Regions from separate parts of the Xenorhabdus bovienii SS-2004 genome, predicted to be linked through region 2. Evidence: predicted binding sites of a transcription regulator. Region 2 holds the regulator's gene; the other holds the start of a gene.
The links. Region 2 encodes PurR, which represses purine synthesis genes. Its sites were predicted from a motif close to CANGCAAACGTTTGCNTG; they were not measured.

Region 1 (8,042 bases), 1.4 Mb from region 2:
TACCAACGGTCATATTATCTTTGGCGTAAACAATTGCGTTGGATTTGACGAACTTCGCTACTTTCCAACAGAACAGCGCATCCCGCATTTCTTGTTCTGTTGGCTTGCGCTTGGAAACCACTTTCAGATCAGCTTCTGCCACCATACCTAAGTCACGATCCTGAACCAGTAAGCCGCCATTGACGCGCTTAAAGTCTAGACCAGCAACTGGCGAATGCCATTCGCCACACGCCAGAACACGAACATTTTGTTTGGTTGCCAGAATTGGCAGAGCTTTTTCATTAATAGAAGGCGCAATAATAACTTCGACAAACTGACGCTCAATAATCGCCTTGGCAGTATCGGCATCCAACTCGTGGTTAAAAGCAATAATGCCACCGAATGCAGAGGTTGGATCAGTTTTAAATGCACGGTCATAGGCTGTATGAATGTCTGTACCAACCGCAACGCCACAAGGGTTAGCGTGTTTGACAATTACACAGGCTGGCTCGGCGAACGTTTTCACACATTCCAGAGCAGCATCGGTATCAGCAATATTATTGTAAGAGAGTGCCTTACCCTGTAACTGTGTTGCTGTGGCAATAGAAGCTTCGGCAATTTGCTCCTCTATATAGAAGGCAGCATCTTGATGGCTATTTTCACCGTAGCGCATATCCTGCTTTTTAATGAAGTTCAGATTGAGTGTACGGGAGAAACGGCCTGATGGCTGATTCGTCTCACCATGATAAGCAGGAACCAGTTTGCCAAAGTAATTGGCAATCATACTGTCATAAGCCGCGGTATGCTCAAAGGCTTTGATCGCTAAATCAAAACGAGTTAGCTGGGTCAGGGAATTTTGATGGCTATCCATTTCTTCAATAATCTTGCCGTAATCCTGACTGTTGACCACAATCGCGACATCTTTATGGTTCTTGGCGGCAGAACGAACCATTGTTGGGCCACCGATATCGATATTCTCAACAGCATCTTCCAGAGGACAATCTGGCTTCGCAACAGTTTGTGCAAAAGGGTAAAGATTGACGACTACCATATCAATCGGGGAAATCTGGTGTAGTGACATGACTTCATCATCCTGCCCACGTCGGCCAAGGATGCCGCCATGTACTTTGGGATGAAGCGTCTTAACTCGTCCATCCATCATTTCGGGGAAGCCCGTATAGTCAGAAACCTCAGTGGCATTCAGCCCTGCTTCCGCCAGCAGGCGTGCGGTGCCGCCCGTTGAAAGCAGTTCGATACCGCGACTGGATAAGGCTTTGGCGAATTCAACAATCCCCGCTTTGTCAGAAACACTCAGCAGGGCACGACGGATTGGACGAAGCTGTTGCATTGGTGTGATCCCTTGAATTTCATAAAACAAGACTGTGCTATTGAGAAAAAAACCGGGTATTGAGAGAAAAAATGGCATTCGCAATAACATTTCAAAACAATCAGAAAAAATCACGTGGTGTTTTTTCCTGCGATAATTGTAACGAAAACGTTTGCGTGATGCTCGACAAATTTTACCGAAATATCCATTTGTGGATAAATTTGTGTATAAGTAGGTATAAATCAGCCTTTTGCTGTGTAATGCAGCAAACGATAATCTTTTATGAAAAAAACTATTGTCAGGCACGGAAAAGTCCCTATAATGCGCCACCACTGACCGACGCTGAGCGAAGACACGCCGCCGAGGACAGCGGGAGAAAAGCCCTGAAAATAAAGGCTTGACACCCGGCGAGGAAAGCGTAAGATACGCAGCCTCACGGCACGGAGCCCTGCTCCGGTCGGACCGCTCTTTAACAATTTAATCAGACAATCTGTGTGGGCACTCACAAGACAGTATCGACAGCATCGCAAGATGCCGAAAACTTTAAAGTCTTAAAGAGTGACTAAAACAGTTAATTCATTACGAAATAACAGTAACAATTCTTTGAGCATCAGACTTTTAATTGAAGAGTTTGATCATGGCTCAGATTGAACGCTGGCGGCAGGCCTAACACATGCAAGTCGAGCGGCAGCGGGGGGGAAGCTTGCTTCCCTGCCGGCGAGCGGCGGACGGGTGAGTAATGTCTGGGGATCTGCCCGATGGAGGGGGATAACCACTGGAAACGGTGGCTAATACCGCATAACCTCTCTGGAGCAAAGTGGGGGACCTTCGGGCCTCACGCCATCGGATGAACCCAGATGGGATTAGCTAGTAGGTGGGGTAAAGGCTCACCTAGGCGACGATCCCTAGCTGGTCTGAGAGGATGACCAGCCACACTGGGACTGAGACACGGCCCAGACTCCTACGGGAGGCAGCAGTGGGGAATATTGCACAATGGGCGCAAGCCTGATGCAGCCATGCCGCGTGTATGAAGAAGGCCTTCGGGTTGTAAAGTACTTTCAGCGGGGAGGAAGGCAACAGCGTAAATAGCGTTGTTGATTGACGTTACCCGCAGAAGAAGCACCGGCTAACTCCGTGCCAGCAGCCGCGGTAATACGGAGGGTGCAAGCGTTAATCGGAATTACTGGGCGTAAAGCGCACGCAGGCGGTCAATTAAGTTAGATGTGAAATCCCCGGGCTCAACCTGGGAACGGCATCTAAAACTGGTTGACTAGAGTCTCGTAGAGGGGGGTAGAATTCCACGTGTAGCGGTGAAATGCGTAGAGATGTGGAGGAATACCGGTGGCGAAGGCGGCCCCCTGGACGAAGACTGACGCTCAGGTGCGAAAGCGTGGGGAGCAAACAGGATTAGATACCCTGGTAGTCCACGCTGTAAACGATGTCGATTTGGAGGTTGTGCCCTTGAGGCGTGGCTTCCGGAGCTAACGCGTTAAATCGACCGCCTGGGGAGTACGGCCGCAAGGTTAAAACTCAAATGAATTGACGGGGGCCCGCACAAGCGGTGGAGCATGTGGTTTAATTCGATGCAACGCGAAGAACCTTACCTACTCTTGACATCCTCAGAATCTGCCAGAGATGGCGGAGTGCCTTCGGGACCTGAGAGACAGGTGCTGCATGGCTGTCGTCAGCTCGTGTTGTGAAATGTTGGGTTAAGTCCCGCAACGAGCGCAACCCTTATCCTTTGTTGCCAGCACGTGATGGTGGGAACTCAAGGGAGACTGCCGGTGATAAACCGGAGGAAGGTGGGGATGACGTCAAGTCATCATGGCCCTTACGAGTAGGGCTACACACGTGCTACAATGGCAGATACAAAGAGAAGCGACCTCGCGAGAGCAAGCGGAACTCATAAAGTCTGTCGTAGTCCGGATTGGAGTCTGCAACTCGACTCCATGAAGTCGGAATCGCTAGTAATCGTAGATCAGAATGCTACGGTGAATACGTTCCCGGGCCTTGTACACACCGCCCGTCACACCATGGGAGTGGGTTGCAAAAGAAGTAGGTAGCTTAACCTTCGGGGGGGCGCTTACCACTTTGTGATTCATGACTGGGGTGAAGTCGTAACAAGGTAACCGTAGGGGAACCTGCGGTTGGATCACCTCCTTACCTGAATGATAGTGATTGTGCAGTGTCCACACAGATTGTCTGATGAAAATAGAGTATCACGGTATAGGCTTGTAGCTCAGGTGGTTAGAGCGCACCCCTGATAAGGGTGAGGTCGGTGGTTCAAGTCCACTCAGGCCTACCAGACACGTTGACTCCTGGCCCTTTCCAGGGTGACCCGGTGCGGATGCAGCGGTGTTATCTGCGTTGAAACGGCGGGCGGGGAAACGGTCTGCACAGTTGTCTGACAGGCCGGTGATAACACTGTATGGGGCTATAGCTCAGCTGGGAGAGCGCCTGCCTTGCACGCAGGAGGTCAGCGGTTCGATCCCGCTTAGCTCCACCATACAAATCATTTCAGAACCCATGGGGAAAACACCCGTGTGTTGTGAAATTTTTGCTCTTTAACAATCTGGAACAAGCTGAAAATTTGAAACAATCAGTGCCGTCATGGACGGGACTGGTGAGTCTCTCAAAACGCACACCCGAAGACACCTTCGGGTTGTGAGGTTAAGCGACTAAGCGTACACGGTGGATGCCTAGGCAGTCAGAGGCGATGAAGGGCGTGCTAATCTGCGATAAGCGCCGGTAAGGTGATATGAACCGCAATAACCGGCGATACCCGAATGGGGAAACCCAGTGCAATCCGTTGCACTATCCTGGCCTGAATTCATAGGGTCCGGAGGCGAACCGGGGGAACTGAAACATCTCAGTACCCCGAGGAAAAGAAATCAACCGAGATTCCCCCAGTAGCGGCGAGCGAACGGGGAACAGCCCAGAACCAACATCAGCATCAGCGTCAGGAGAACGGTCTGGAAAGGCCGGCAGTAAAGGGTGATAGCCCCGTATCTGAAGACACTGGTGGTGTGAGTTCGACGAGTAGGGCGGGACACGTGGTATCCTGTCTGAACATGGGGGGACCATCCTCCAAGGCTAAATACTCCTGACTGACCGATAGTGAACCAGTACCGTGAGGGAAAGGCGAAAAGAACCCCGGCGAGGGGAGTGAAATAGAACCTGAAACCGTGTACGTACAAGCAGTGGGAGCCTTGATTTATCAGGGTGACTGCGTACCTTTTGTATAATGGGTCAGCGACTTATATTCTGTAGCAAGGTTAACCGTTTAGGGGAGCCGCAGGGAAACCGAGTCTTAACTGGGCGTTAAGTTGCAGGGTATAGACCCGAAACCCGGTGATCTAGCCATGGGCAGGTTGAAGGTTGGGTAACACTAACTGGAGGACCGAACCGACTAATGTTGAAAAATTAGCGGATGACTTGTGGCTGGGGGTGAAAGGCCAATCAAACCGGGAGATAGCTGGTTCTCCCCGAAAGCTATTTAGGTAGCGCCTCGTGAATTCATCTTCGGGGGTAGAGCACTGTTTCGGCTAGGGGGTCATCCCGACTTACCAACCCGATGCAAACTGCGAATACCGAAGAATGTTATCACGGGAGACACACGGCGGGTGCTAACGTCCGTCGTGAAGAGGGAAACAACCCAGACCGCCAGCTAAGGTCCCCAAGTCATGGTTAAGTGGGAAACGAAGTGGGAAGGCTCAGACAGCCAGGATGTTGGCTTAGAAGCAGCCATCATTTAAAGAAAGCGTAATAGCTCACTGGTCGAGTCGGCCTGCGCGGAAGATGTAACGGGGCTAAACCATGCACCGAAGCTGCGGCAGCAACACTTAGGTGTTGTTGGGTAGGGGAGCGTTCTGTAAGCCTGCGAAGGTGTGCTGTGAGGCATGCTGGAGGTATCAGAAGTGCGAATGCTGACATAAGTAACGATAAAGCGGGTGAAAAACCCGCTCGCCGGAAGACCAAGGGTTCCTGTCCAACGTTAATCGGGGCAGGGTGAGTCGACCCCTAAGGCGAGGCCGAAAGGCGTAGTCGATGGGAAACGGGTTAATATTCCCGTACTCGGTGTTACTGCGAAGGGGGGACGGAGAAGGCTAGACCAGCCGGGCGACGGTTGTCCCGGTTCAAGCGTGTAGGTGGGAAGAATTGGTAAATCCGTTCTTCCGTGAACACTGAGGCGTGATAACGAGGCACTACGGTGCTGAAGTGGTTGATGCCCTGCTTCCAGGAAAAGCCTCTAAGCATCAGGTAACAGTGAATCGTACCCCAAACCGACACAGGTGGTCAGGTAGAGAATACTCAGGCGCTTGAGAGAACTCGGGTGAAGGAACTAGGCAAAATGGTGCCGTAACTTCGGGAGAAGGCACGCTGGCGCCAGGTGACGGGACTTGCTCCCCGAGCCGAGGCCAGTCGCAGATACCAGCTGGCTGCAACTGTTTAATAAAAACACAGCACTGTGCAAACACGAAAGTGGACGTATACGGTGTGACGCCTGCCCGGTGCTGGAAGGTTAATTGATGGGGTTAGCGGCAACGCGAAGCTCTTGATCGAAGCCCCAGTAAACGGCGGCCGTAACTATAACGGTCCTAAGGTAGCGAAATTCCTTGTCGGGTAAGTTCCGACCTGCACGAATGGCGTAATGATGGCCAGGCTGTCTCCACCCGAGACTCAGTGAAATTGAACTCGCTGTGAAGATGCAGTGTACCCGCGGCAAGACGGAAAGACCCCGTGAACCTTTACTATAGCTTGACACTGAACCTTGAACCTTGATGTGTAGGATAGGTGGGAGGCTGTGAAGTGCGGACGCCAGTCTGCACGGAGCCATCCTTGAAATACCACCCTTGAATGTTTGATGTTCTAACGCAGGCCCGTTATCCGGGTCGCGGACAGTGTCTGGTGGGTAGTTTGACTGGGGCGGTCTCCTCCCAAAGCGTAACGGAGGAGCACGAAGGTTAGCTAATCACGGTCGGACATCGTGAGGTTAGTGCAATGGCATAAGCTAGCTTGACTGCGAGAGTGACAGCTCGAGCAGGTACGAAAGTAGGTCATAGTGATCCGGTGGTTCTGAATGGAAGGGCCATCGCTCAACGGATAAAAGGTACTCCGGGGATAACAGGCTGATACCGCCCAAGAGTTCATATCGACGGCGGTGTTTGGCACCTCGATGTCGGCTCATCACATCCTGGGGCTGAAGTAGGTCCCAAGGGTACGGCTGTTCGCCGTTTAAAGTGGTACGCGAGCTGGGTTTAGAACGTCGTGAGACAGTTCGGTCCCTATCTGCCGTGGGCGTTGGAAGATTGAAAGGGGCTGCTCCTAGTACGAGAGGACCGGAGTGGACGCACCACTGGTGTTCGGGTTGTCATGCCAATGGCACTGCCCGGTAGCTAAGTGCGGAAGAGATAACCGCTGAAAGCATCTAAGCGGGAAACTTGCCTTGAGATGAGTCTTCCCTTGTCCCTTGAGGATACTGAAGGAACGTTCAAGACGAGGACGTGGATAGGCTGGGTGTGTAAGCGTAGCGATACGTTGAGCTAACCAGTACTAATGAACCGTGAGGCTTAACCTGACAACACCGAAGGTGTTTTGGTGAGAGAGAGACGCAGTTTCAAATGAAAAACAGCAGCTTGTTCGGGATTGAACACAGAATTTGTCTGGCGGCCATAGCGCGGTGGTCCCACCTGATCCCATGCCGAACTCAGCAGTGAAACGCCGTAGCGCCGATGGTAGTGTGGGGTCTCCCCATGTGAGAGTAGGGCACTGCCAGACATCTATTTAGCCAGAGAAGCCACCCCACCGGGTGGCTTTTTTGCGTTTGTATTTTTCTATTATTTACTCAATTTCTGCTTTATTCTTTTTCTTATTACCCTTTCTTATTCGATAGAATAAAATGAAATAATTTCAATTTGAGTACAATAACTCGACATTGATCTTGTCTTTTGATTTAATTTGGCTATCTAGAAGTCTAAGTATACAAGTGATTTAACAATCGAGGTTTCAGTAATGCCAATTCGTGTACCGGATGAATTACCTGCGGTGAATATTCTCCGTAATGAAAACATCTTTGTTATGACTTCAACACGAGCGAATATTCAGGATATTCGCCCTTTGAAAGTGCTGTTACTTAACCTGATGCCGAAGAAGATAGAAACAGAAAATCACTTTATCAGGTTATTATCTAATTCACCGTTACAGGTTGATATTCAATTGTTGCGTATTGATAGTCGCCAATGTAAAAATACTCCAGAGGAACATTTGGATAACTTTTATTGTGATTTTGAGTCTATAAAAGATCAAAATTTCGATGGGTTAATTGTAACAGGCGCTCCTTTGGGGTTGGTTGAATTTGAAGATGTCACTTATTGGGCCGAAATTGAAAAAATTGTTAATTGGGCTAAAAATCACGTTACTTCAACGCTCTTTGTTTGTTGGGCTGTTCAAGCTGCCTTAAATATTCTTTATAACCTGCCTAAATATACGAGAACGACTAAATTATCCGGTGTTTACTCCCATATAACCTTAGATCCTTTTGCGTTATTGACCAGAGGGTTTGATGAATCCTTTTTGGCACCTCACTCACGTTTTGCGGATTTTCCAGAGACAGTGATCCGTGAGCATACCGACCTAGATATTTTGGCTTGTTCAGAAGACGCTGGCGCTTATTTGTTTGCCAGTAAAGACAAAAGGTTGGTATTTGTGACAGGTCACCCTGAATATGGAGTTGATA
Region 2 (8,042 bases):
TCAATATCAGCTTCTTGAAGCAACTCACTGGCGATTCTATGCCACGGATCAGTAATTATTTTTTTATCTTCAATGCAAGATGAACTCATATACTCTCCAATATTTATACAAGGGAATTTTGAGGTATCTCTTTGTGGCTGATTACTTATTATGTTAAAACCAAAAAGGTTTTATTCGGAAATAATATAGAACATTAAGTAAAAACATATATACTCATTCATCCTGAAAGCAAACAGAGCTTCATTGCCCTTACAAGCCTCAAATTCCAAGTTTTTATAATAATGAACCTGTATGAGTATATGAGTGAAATAATATTTAAACAATCATCTAAAGGTCACATTTATGACGCAACCTTTAGATGAGAATGTTCTTAATTATTATTTTTTGGCGTGATTATTAAATTCATGTTTAATCTTTCTTGTCATATTTTTGCTTTTGCAACCAATACCCTATTGCCATCAGAGCAACAGTAGAAACCATCACTGTTGTGGTAGATAAAAGAGGGTTTTTCATGAATACAGAGACTATCAGGCTTGCGACAAAACAGAACCCTAATTGCAGGGCATTCTGCAATGCTGCTGCCTTCCCACTGTTTTTAGGGTAAACAGAGAGTGCATTTGCTACAGCAATAGGATAAGAAGCACCATTCATTGCTGCCATAAAGCAGAAAGGGATGAGAATAGCCATAAATGAAGGTTCATAGAATTGGGAAATTAAATAAATGATCACCATGCTGACGGCATAACCTGCCAGTAAGAATGGAAATACCGTCTCACTTTTGGTTTTTTCCAAAAGAATACGGCAACCATATCCACCGACCATAAATGCCAGAGTCTGAGGAATATAACTCAAGCCGATATCTGTAGGATCATAACCCATATCGGCCAGAATTGTTGGTGAGCCAGTTAGCCAAGCAAAAAAACCAGCACTGCAAGCAGCATAAATTAGTACATTTCCACTGAATATTGGGGATTTCAATAAGGTAAAGAAAGAAACTCCCTTTTTATCAGAGTCGGTATCGATAGCTTTGTGTTTATTGGTCAGGAAAAATGTGGGTATCAGCAGTAAAAGTGTTACAGCCATCAAGACAAGGAAAATGATTTTCCAGCCAACGTGTGACAATAGCCATGCACCGACCAAAGGAGCGAGTGCAGGGGAAAGGGCAACCAGAGGCATTATCATGGCAAAAACACGTTTAGTACGTTCAGGATCATACCGATCGACAACTAAAGCCTGCCAGCAAACTGCCGCAGAGCAGACTCCAACCGCTTGAAGAAATCTCAATACAAGCAGTTGAGTGGAATCAGTTATCCAGAGCATACCTAGACAGCTAATGGAAAACAGAGATAAGCCGATAATAAGAACAGGCTTTCTTCCTAATCGGTCAGACAGTTGCCCCCATAACAACTGAGCAAAGGCAAAACCGCCAAGAAAAATGCTGAGACTCGCACTGATAGCACTTTCTGATGTATTTAACTCTGTTTTCATTACTCCAAAAGCAGGTAGATACATATCAATAGCCAAATAGCCGAGCATACTCAGGCCAGCGAGATAAAACATGAATGAAATGGAATTTTTATTTGTTGTCATTGTGTTAATAACTTGGTGTGGTAATTGATAAGAAGATACAAGGCTTATTCTATATGGCATGATTTTTACTTGTGAAACGGTAATATTTGCATCATGTTATGAAAAAAATTGAAAGGAATAAATATGTGGTCTGAATACTCGCTGGAAGTTGTTGATGCTGTAGCCAGAACAGGAAGTTTCAGTGCAGCTGCATCAGAACTTCATCGTGTCCCTTCTGCTATCAGCTATACGGTAAAACAACTCGAAGAATGGTTGGCTGTACCTTTATTTGAGCGTCGTCACCGTGATGTAGAATTAACGGAAGCGGGAGGTATTTTTGTTAAAGAAGCTCGTTCTGTTATCAAAAAAATGCATCACACTCGCCATCAATGTCAGCAGGTGGCTAATGGTTGGAGAGGGCAGTTCAGCATTGCCGTTGATCAAGTTGTAAAACCTGAACGAACGCTCCAACTTATTCTGGATTTTTACCGGCATTTTCCAGATATTGAGTTGCTTATCTATCCTGAAGTTTTTAATGGTGTGTGGGATGCACTGGTAGATGGACGGGTTGATGTCGCCATTGGTGCCACCCGCGCTTCTCCGGTCGGAGAACGATACAGTTTCAGGGATATGGGGTTTATGCCGTGGTTATGCGTTGCTAGCCCTGCACATGAACTGGTTTCGATAGCAGAAAAATTGCATGACGACCAGATGCGAGCTTATTCCAGTTTATGCCTGGAAGATACTTCTCGCAGCCTGCCCAAGCGTGATACATGGGCTTTGGATAATCAACGGCGATTGATTGTGCCTGATTGGGATATTGGGTTGGCTTGCCTGATGGATGGTCTATGTGTAGGAATGGTGCCCAAGCATCGTGCATTACCACTTATCCGCCGCGGAAAATTGATCGCACTTGAGCTTGAACAACCATTGCCTGATAGCCCATGTTGCTTGGCATGGTCGCAAAAAAGCCATTCACCAGCATTAAGCTGGTTGCTTGATTATCTTGGAGATAGTGAAACACTTAATGCTGAATGGTTGCAGGAGGACTGATCGTCAACGGCGATAATCGATGAAAGGCCCATCTGTAACAGATCGACGCTCAACAAGACGCGGATGCACTTCGATAGTTTGTACATTTTCACGTTTATTGATGATCCTGTCCAGTAACATCGAGAAGGCCATCTGTCCCAAGCGTTCTTTGGGCTGGTGGATGGTTGTCAGCGCTGGCGTGAAGTAGCGTGCATTGCGAATATTGTCATAACCAATGATGGAAATATCTTGAGGGACACGTAAACCTAGCTCATCGGCTGCACAGATTGCACCCATTGCCATCACATCGCCACCACAGAAAACGGCTGTGGGGCGATGTTTCTGATTCAGGATCTGATACATAGCTTGATAGCCAGATTCAGGCTCAAAATCGCCCTGCACAATCCATTCATTCCGAATGTCAATATTTGCCTCTTTCAGTGCCTTGAGAAAACCTTGATGACGCCCGCCACCTGTATTTCTTGCTAATGGTCCAGGAATGGAAGCAATATCACGGTGACCGCGTTCAATAAGATAGCGGCCGGCCAAATAACCACCATGGAAAGCGTTATCGATAATCGCATCGGTGAAATCTCCTCTAGATTCACCCCAGTCCATGACCACCATGGGAATATTGCGATAATCTTCTAGCATACCCAAAAGTTGTTCAGGATATTCTGAACACATTACCAGTAAACCATCCACACGCTTTTGAGCGAGCATTGCGAGATAAGCTTTCTGCTTGTCGAGATTGTTGTGAGAATTGCACAAAATCAACGTATAGCCTTTGCTATAGCAACTATTTTCAACGGATTCTATGATTTCGGCAAAATAAGGTGCCTCACTTGAAGTTGCCAGTAATCCGATGGATTTGGTGTGGTTAACCTTCAAACTACGAGCAACGGCGCTGGGAGAATAGTTTAATTCTTTTATGGCAGCCCAAACTGCGATTTTTGTATCTTCGGCGACGAAACGGGTTTTATTGATAACATGGGATACGGTTGTGGTCGAAACACCAGCGCGTTTAGCCACATCTTTAATCGTTGCCATGATAAAAAAGACTCCTGACCTTATGGTCTAAATTTATAGATCTTTGTTAATCGTTTGCCAGTATATTTATATAGGATGAAGGCTGGCAATAATTTAGCGGTAAACCTTGAATTTTGTCTGATCTAGCTCAAAAGTGAAAGCAATAATCGATGCTATAAAGTATATGCACTAAATGTCAAATGATGCTTTTTATGTAATAGGGTGAATAACCATTTAAAGTTTATGGTATTGCGGGGCCTTAGTTTTCACATTGAGGGTTTTATGGATATAGATTTGAAGTTGGGATTATTGACTGCCAGTAGCGCATTAGTAATGATTGTTACTCTAGCAAGTCTTTGCCTGGTCTAGAAAAAATTGAAGGGCAGCGTCGCCTGCTTTTGTTTTAAGGGTAAACTTTCGCTATCCAAGACTTATGGAATTGGGAAAGTCTACCCTTGCTATTTCAAACTGGCTTGAGCGTTTATCTCAGAAAACTTAAGCCAGATTTTCTTCAACAAATTTCCAGTTGACCAGAGCCCAGAAATGCTCCAGATATTGAGGGCGCGCATTACGGTAATCGATGTAATATGCGTGTTCCCAAACATCAACTGTCAGTACAGGTTTATCTTTACCAGTCAATGGAGTTGCGGCATTGGAAGTATTGACGATAGCCACGCTACCATCAGCTTTCTTGACCAGCCATGTCCAACCCGAACCAAAATTTTTCAGTGCAGCATCAGTAAACTGCTGTTTGAACTCAGTAAAAGAGCCGAAAGCACTGTTAATAGCGTCTGCAACTTTTCCAGTTGGTTCACCACCCCCGTTTGGTGACAGGCTATTCCAGTAGAAAGTGTGATTCCAGACTTGTGCTGCGTTATTGAAGATGCCGCCTTCGGATGTTTTGATGATTTCTTCCAGTGATTTTCCGGCAAATTCGGTATCTTTAACCAGATTGTTCAGGTTCACAACGTAGGCGTTATGATGTTTGCCGTAATGATATTCCAGAGTTTCGGCTGAAATGTGTGGTTCCAGGGCATTTTTGGCATAAGGTAATGCTGGTAATTCAAAAGACATTGCATGCTCCTTTTTAATATCGGGTTTTTGGCTCTACAAGCCATGGTTAACAAGGTGACAACCATGGGCAGAGCAAATTCAAGCTTATTATCATGTTGCTATTTTGATAATTATCTTAACAACTTTTCAGCTAAATAACAGGGAAAAAGATACGACTTAACTGCGATTTGGAGTGGAACTGAACTGTAGTACTGATTGTAAACGATCACAGGGGATGAAAGCATCACATAGCCATCTATAGCAGATTGCAACATAAAAGTTACATAAGAAAGTTCGCGGTAGAAAATTCGCGGTAGAAAGTGGTATTCTGAATCAATCTTTTCTGATGCTGATAAACAGCGCTTGTGGTTTAAGGAAGTAAAAATGATGAGTATTGAGAAAAACGAACGCCCGGTTGAAGAAACAACGACTATTGGAAAAATAGAACGCCAGATCAAAGAAAATCCAATCTTGCTGTACATGAAAGGTTCCCCAAAGCTGCCAAACTGTGGTTTCTCTGCTCAGGCGGTTCAGGCGCTGTCTGCCTGTGGTGAACGTTTTGCTTACGTAGATATCCTGCAAAATCCTGATATCCGTGCAGAATTGCCTAAATATGCAAACTGGCCGACATTTCCTCAGCTTTGGGTAGATGGTGAGTTGGTAGGTGGTTGTGACATTCTCATTGAAATGTATCAGAGTGGTGAATTACAAGCGTTGATCAAAGATACTGCTGACAAGTACCGTGAACAGGCAGGCTGCGATAGCGAATAATTTATCATTTTGGTGAATAATGGTTAAAGCCCCATACATCTTCAGTAGGTATGGGGCTTGATTTATCAGGATTCGTTATTTGGGGAAGGTAATGGCCAGCCGCCTAGTCGTTTCCAGCGGTTAACGAGTTCACAGAACAGCAGGGCAGTCCGGTCTGTATCATACAGCGCGCTATGAGCCTGATTGCTGTCAAATGGTATTTCCGCTGTGATACAGGCTTTGGCCAGGATTGTTTGGCCGAGCACCAAACCACTCAGAGCTGCGGTATCAAAAGTGGCGAAAGGGTGAAATGGGTTACGTTTCAAACCAGAACGCTCTGCTGCTGCCATGACAAAGTTGTGATCAAAACTGGCATTATGGGCGACTATAATCGCGCGGTTGCAATTATTGTCTTTCATACCTTTGCGGATCATTTTGAAAATGGCATGTAATGCGGTGTATTCACTGACTGCTCCCCGCAATGGATTGGTCGGATCAATCCCTGTGAATGCCAGCGCTGCTGGGTCAAGGTTAGCGCCTTCAAAGGGGTCAATATGAAAATGCAGTGTGTCAGCTGGCATCAGCCAACCCTCTTCATCCATCTTTAAAGTAATTGCTGCGATTTCAAGTAAAGCATCTGTCTGTGCATTAAAACCACCGGTTTCTACATCAATGACAACAGGATAGTAGCCACGAAAACGTCCACTTAGCATGTTTTGATCTTTTTTATTAGACATCTGATTCAGTTCTTAACTTCATGATAGTGGATATTATGACAAAATTTGGCATGTATTGCAGAAGTAATGCCTATCCAATTTAGAAATGAAGGGCATGGGGAATGCCCTTTGCATGTAGAAATAGTTAATTTCCTAATGCACTACTGCCGCTTTGGTTTTCGATTAATTCGATTTTATAGCCATCGGGATCTTCAACAAACGCGATGACTGTTGTTCCGCCTTTGACAGGTCCAGCCTCGCGAGTCACATTTCCACCAGAGAGCTTGATGCGCTCACAAGTTGCCGCAACATCGTCCACACCCAAGGCAATATGCCCAAATGCGGTTCCCATTTCGTAGCTTTCAACATCCCAATTATAGGTTAACTCAATGACTGCACCTTGGCTTTCATCGGTATAACCGACAAAAGCGAGGGAATATTTATACTCTGGATTTTCGCTGGTGCGAAGTAGACGCATACCCATCACTTGAGTATAGAAATCAATCGAGCGCTGCATGTTGCCAACACGGATCATGGTATGGAGTAAACGCATAATTACCTCTTGAACTTTATAATTTTATTGCGAAATATCCTTATTTAGGAAAGTCCTTATTTGGGATAATATTATGGCGAAATTTCGCTCATTAACTACATATGTGTGGTTAGCTATAACTATAACTTGTATAGATAAAATAATTCAATTTGTCCTTTCAACTTTCATATATTATTTCATACTATTACTATTTAATTTTAAATTATCACAATTGTTCTTATCCTGCGTCAGTATGTCAATTCTCACAGGGTAAGTGCTTGGTAGGTCTAGATACAGGAGGATTAGATGGCTGAACAATTAGAGTTTTTCGCTATTCCAACCCCTTGCAAAGGGGGTTGTGAATCTGATTCCCGTGGTTTTTGCCGAGGATGTTATCGGAGCAGAGAAGGGTGGTTTATGTGGATGAAATTATCCGATAGACAAAAAATAGAAATATTTAGGTTATGTTATTAAAGTCATCTAAATAATTTAAAGAATTAAGGAAAAAATACGATATTAACCTGAATTAACCTGAATTATTTTGATTTTTCACTGATTTGTTTAAAAAAAACACTTACATGAATAATAGTTTATTATTACCTTAAAAATAAGAAATATTACTAGTATTAAATGATGTATAATTTATATTACACGCTTTTTATTTAACATAGGTCATTTTTAAATATCGTTCATGTTGACTAATTACCGTGTTTCGATAAAATTTTCTTATCAAAGTATTACTTATTGAACAATAAAAGAGCTTATTTTCTATCTTATTGTTTTTAATGTTATTTATTATAATATGAACTATCGTTGTAAGAGAAAAATGATATTAATGTAAAAATATATAGATTAGTATTTGGATGGCGGTTATTCTTATAGAACTTTAACCGAGTGGAACTGTATCTATTTTTAGGGTTTGTATTTATTTTTTTGATATTTAAAATTACAATAGTTTAGCTAGAGGATTATTTTATACAGTTTATATCGTTGGTGGATTAATGCGCGATTTTATTCGGTGCGCCGTAAAACTTCGCTCTTTAGGGCGACGAAGATGTCAACTTTGAGTAACAAGCCAACGCGACACTAATTAGGTAATTAGCGAAATTCCTGACTCTGCTAATGTAAGCATGATATAGGTGCGTATCCATTATTCATATGAATAAACTGATTGGATAATTCATTGATGTTATATGAGTCTCTAATTATAAGGAGGGGTAATTGGAATTGACATTGGGATCAGACCTAGCACGTTTAGTTCGTGTTTGGCGCGCTTTAATTGATCATCGTTTGAAACCGTTGAAATTAACTCAGACACATTGGGTTACTCTATACAATATTAGTCAGTTACCACCAGAGCA

Region 1: a site for PurR is predicted at 1,468-1,485, ahead of purH (bifunctional phosphoribosylaminoimidazolecarboxamide formyltransferase/IMP cyclohydrolase). Genes of this name have one in related genera too.

What each region holds. Positions count from the first base shown of each region.
Region 1 covers NC_013892.1:3,859,026-3,867,067, reverse strand. The annotation lists gene purH (bifunctional phosphoribosylaminoimidazolecarboxamide formyltransferase/IMP cyclohydrolase) at 1-1,327, opposite strand, end outside; rRNA gene XBJ1_RS17135 (16S ribosomal RNA) at 1,926-3,469, shown strand; tRNA gene XBJ1_RS17130 (tRNA-Ile) at 3,535-3,611, shown strand; tRNA gene XBJ1_RS17125 (tRNA-Ala) at 3,737-3,812, shown strand; rRNA gene XBJ1_RS17120 (23S ribosomal RNA) at 3,975-6,884, shown strand; rRNA gene rrf (5S ribosomal RNA) at 6,969-7,084, shown strand; gene metA (homoserine O-acetyltransferase MetA) at 7,319-8,042, shown strand, end outside.
Region 2 covers NC_013892.1:2,463,579-2,471,620, reverse strand. The annotation lists gene cfa (cyclopropane fatty acyl phospholipid synthase) at 1-89, opposite strand, end outside; gene punC (purine nucleoside transporter PunC) at 409-1,590, opposite strand; gene punR (DNA-binding transcriptional activator PunR) at 1,714-2,622, shown strand; gene purR (HTH-type transcriptional repressor PurR) at 2,626-3,651, opposite strand; gene sodB (superoxide dismutase [Fe]) at 4,126-4,704, opposite strand; gene XBJ1_RS10535 (Grx4 family monothiol glutaredoxin) at 5,071-5,454, shown strand; gene rnt (ribonuclease T) at 5,520-6,170, opposite strand; gene gloA (lactoylglutathione lyase) at 6,295-6,702, opposite strand; partial or broken gene XBJ1_RS19895 (DUF1289 domain-containing protein) at 6,988-7,149, shown strand; gene slyA (transcriptional regulator SlyA) at 7,903-8,042, shown strand, end outside.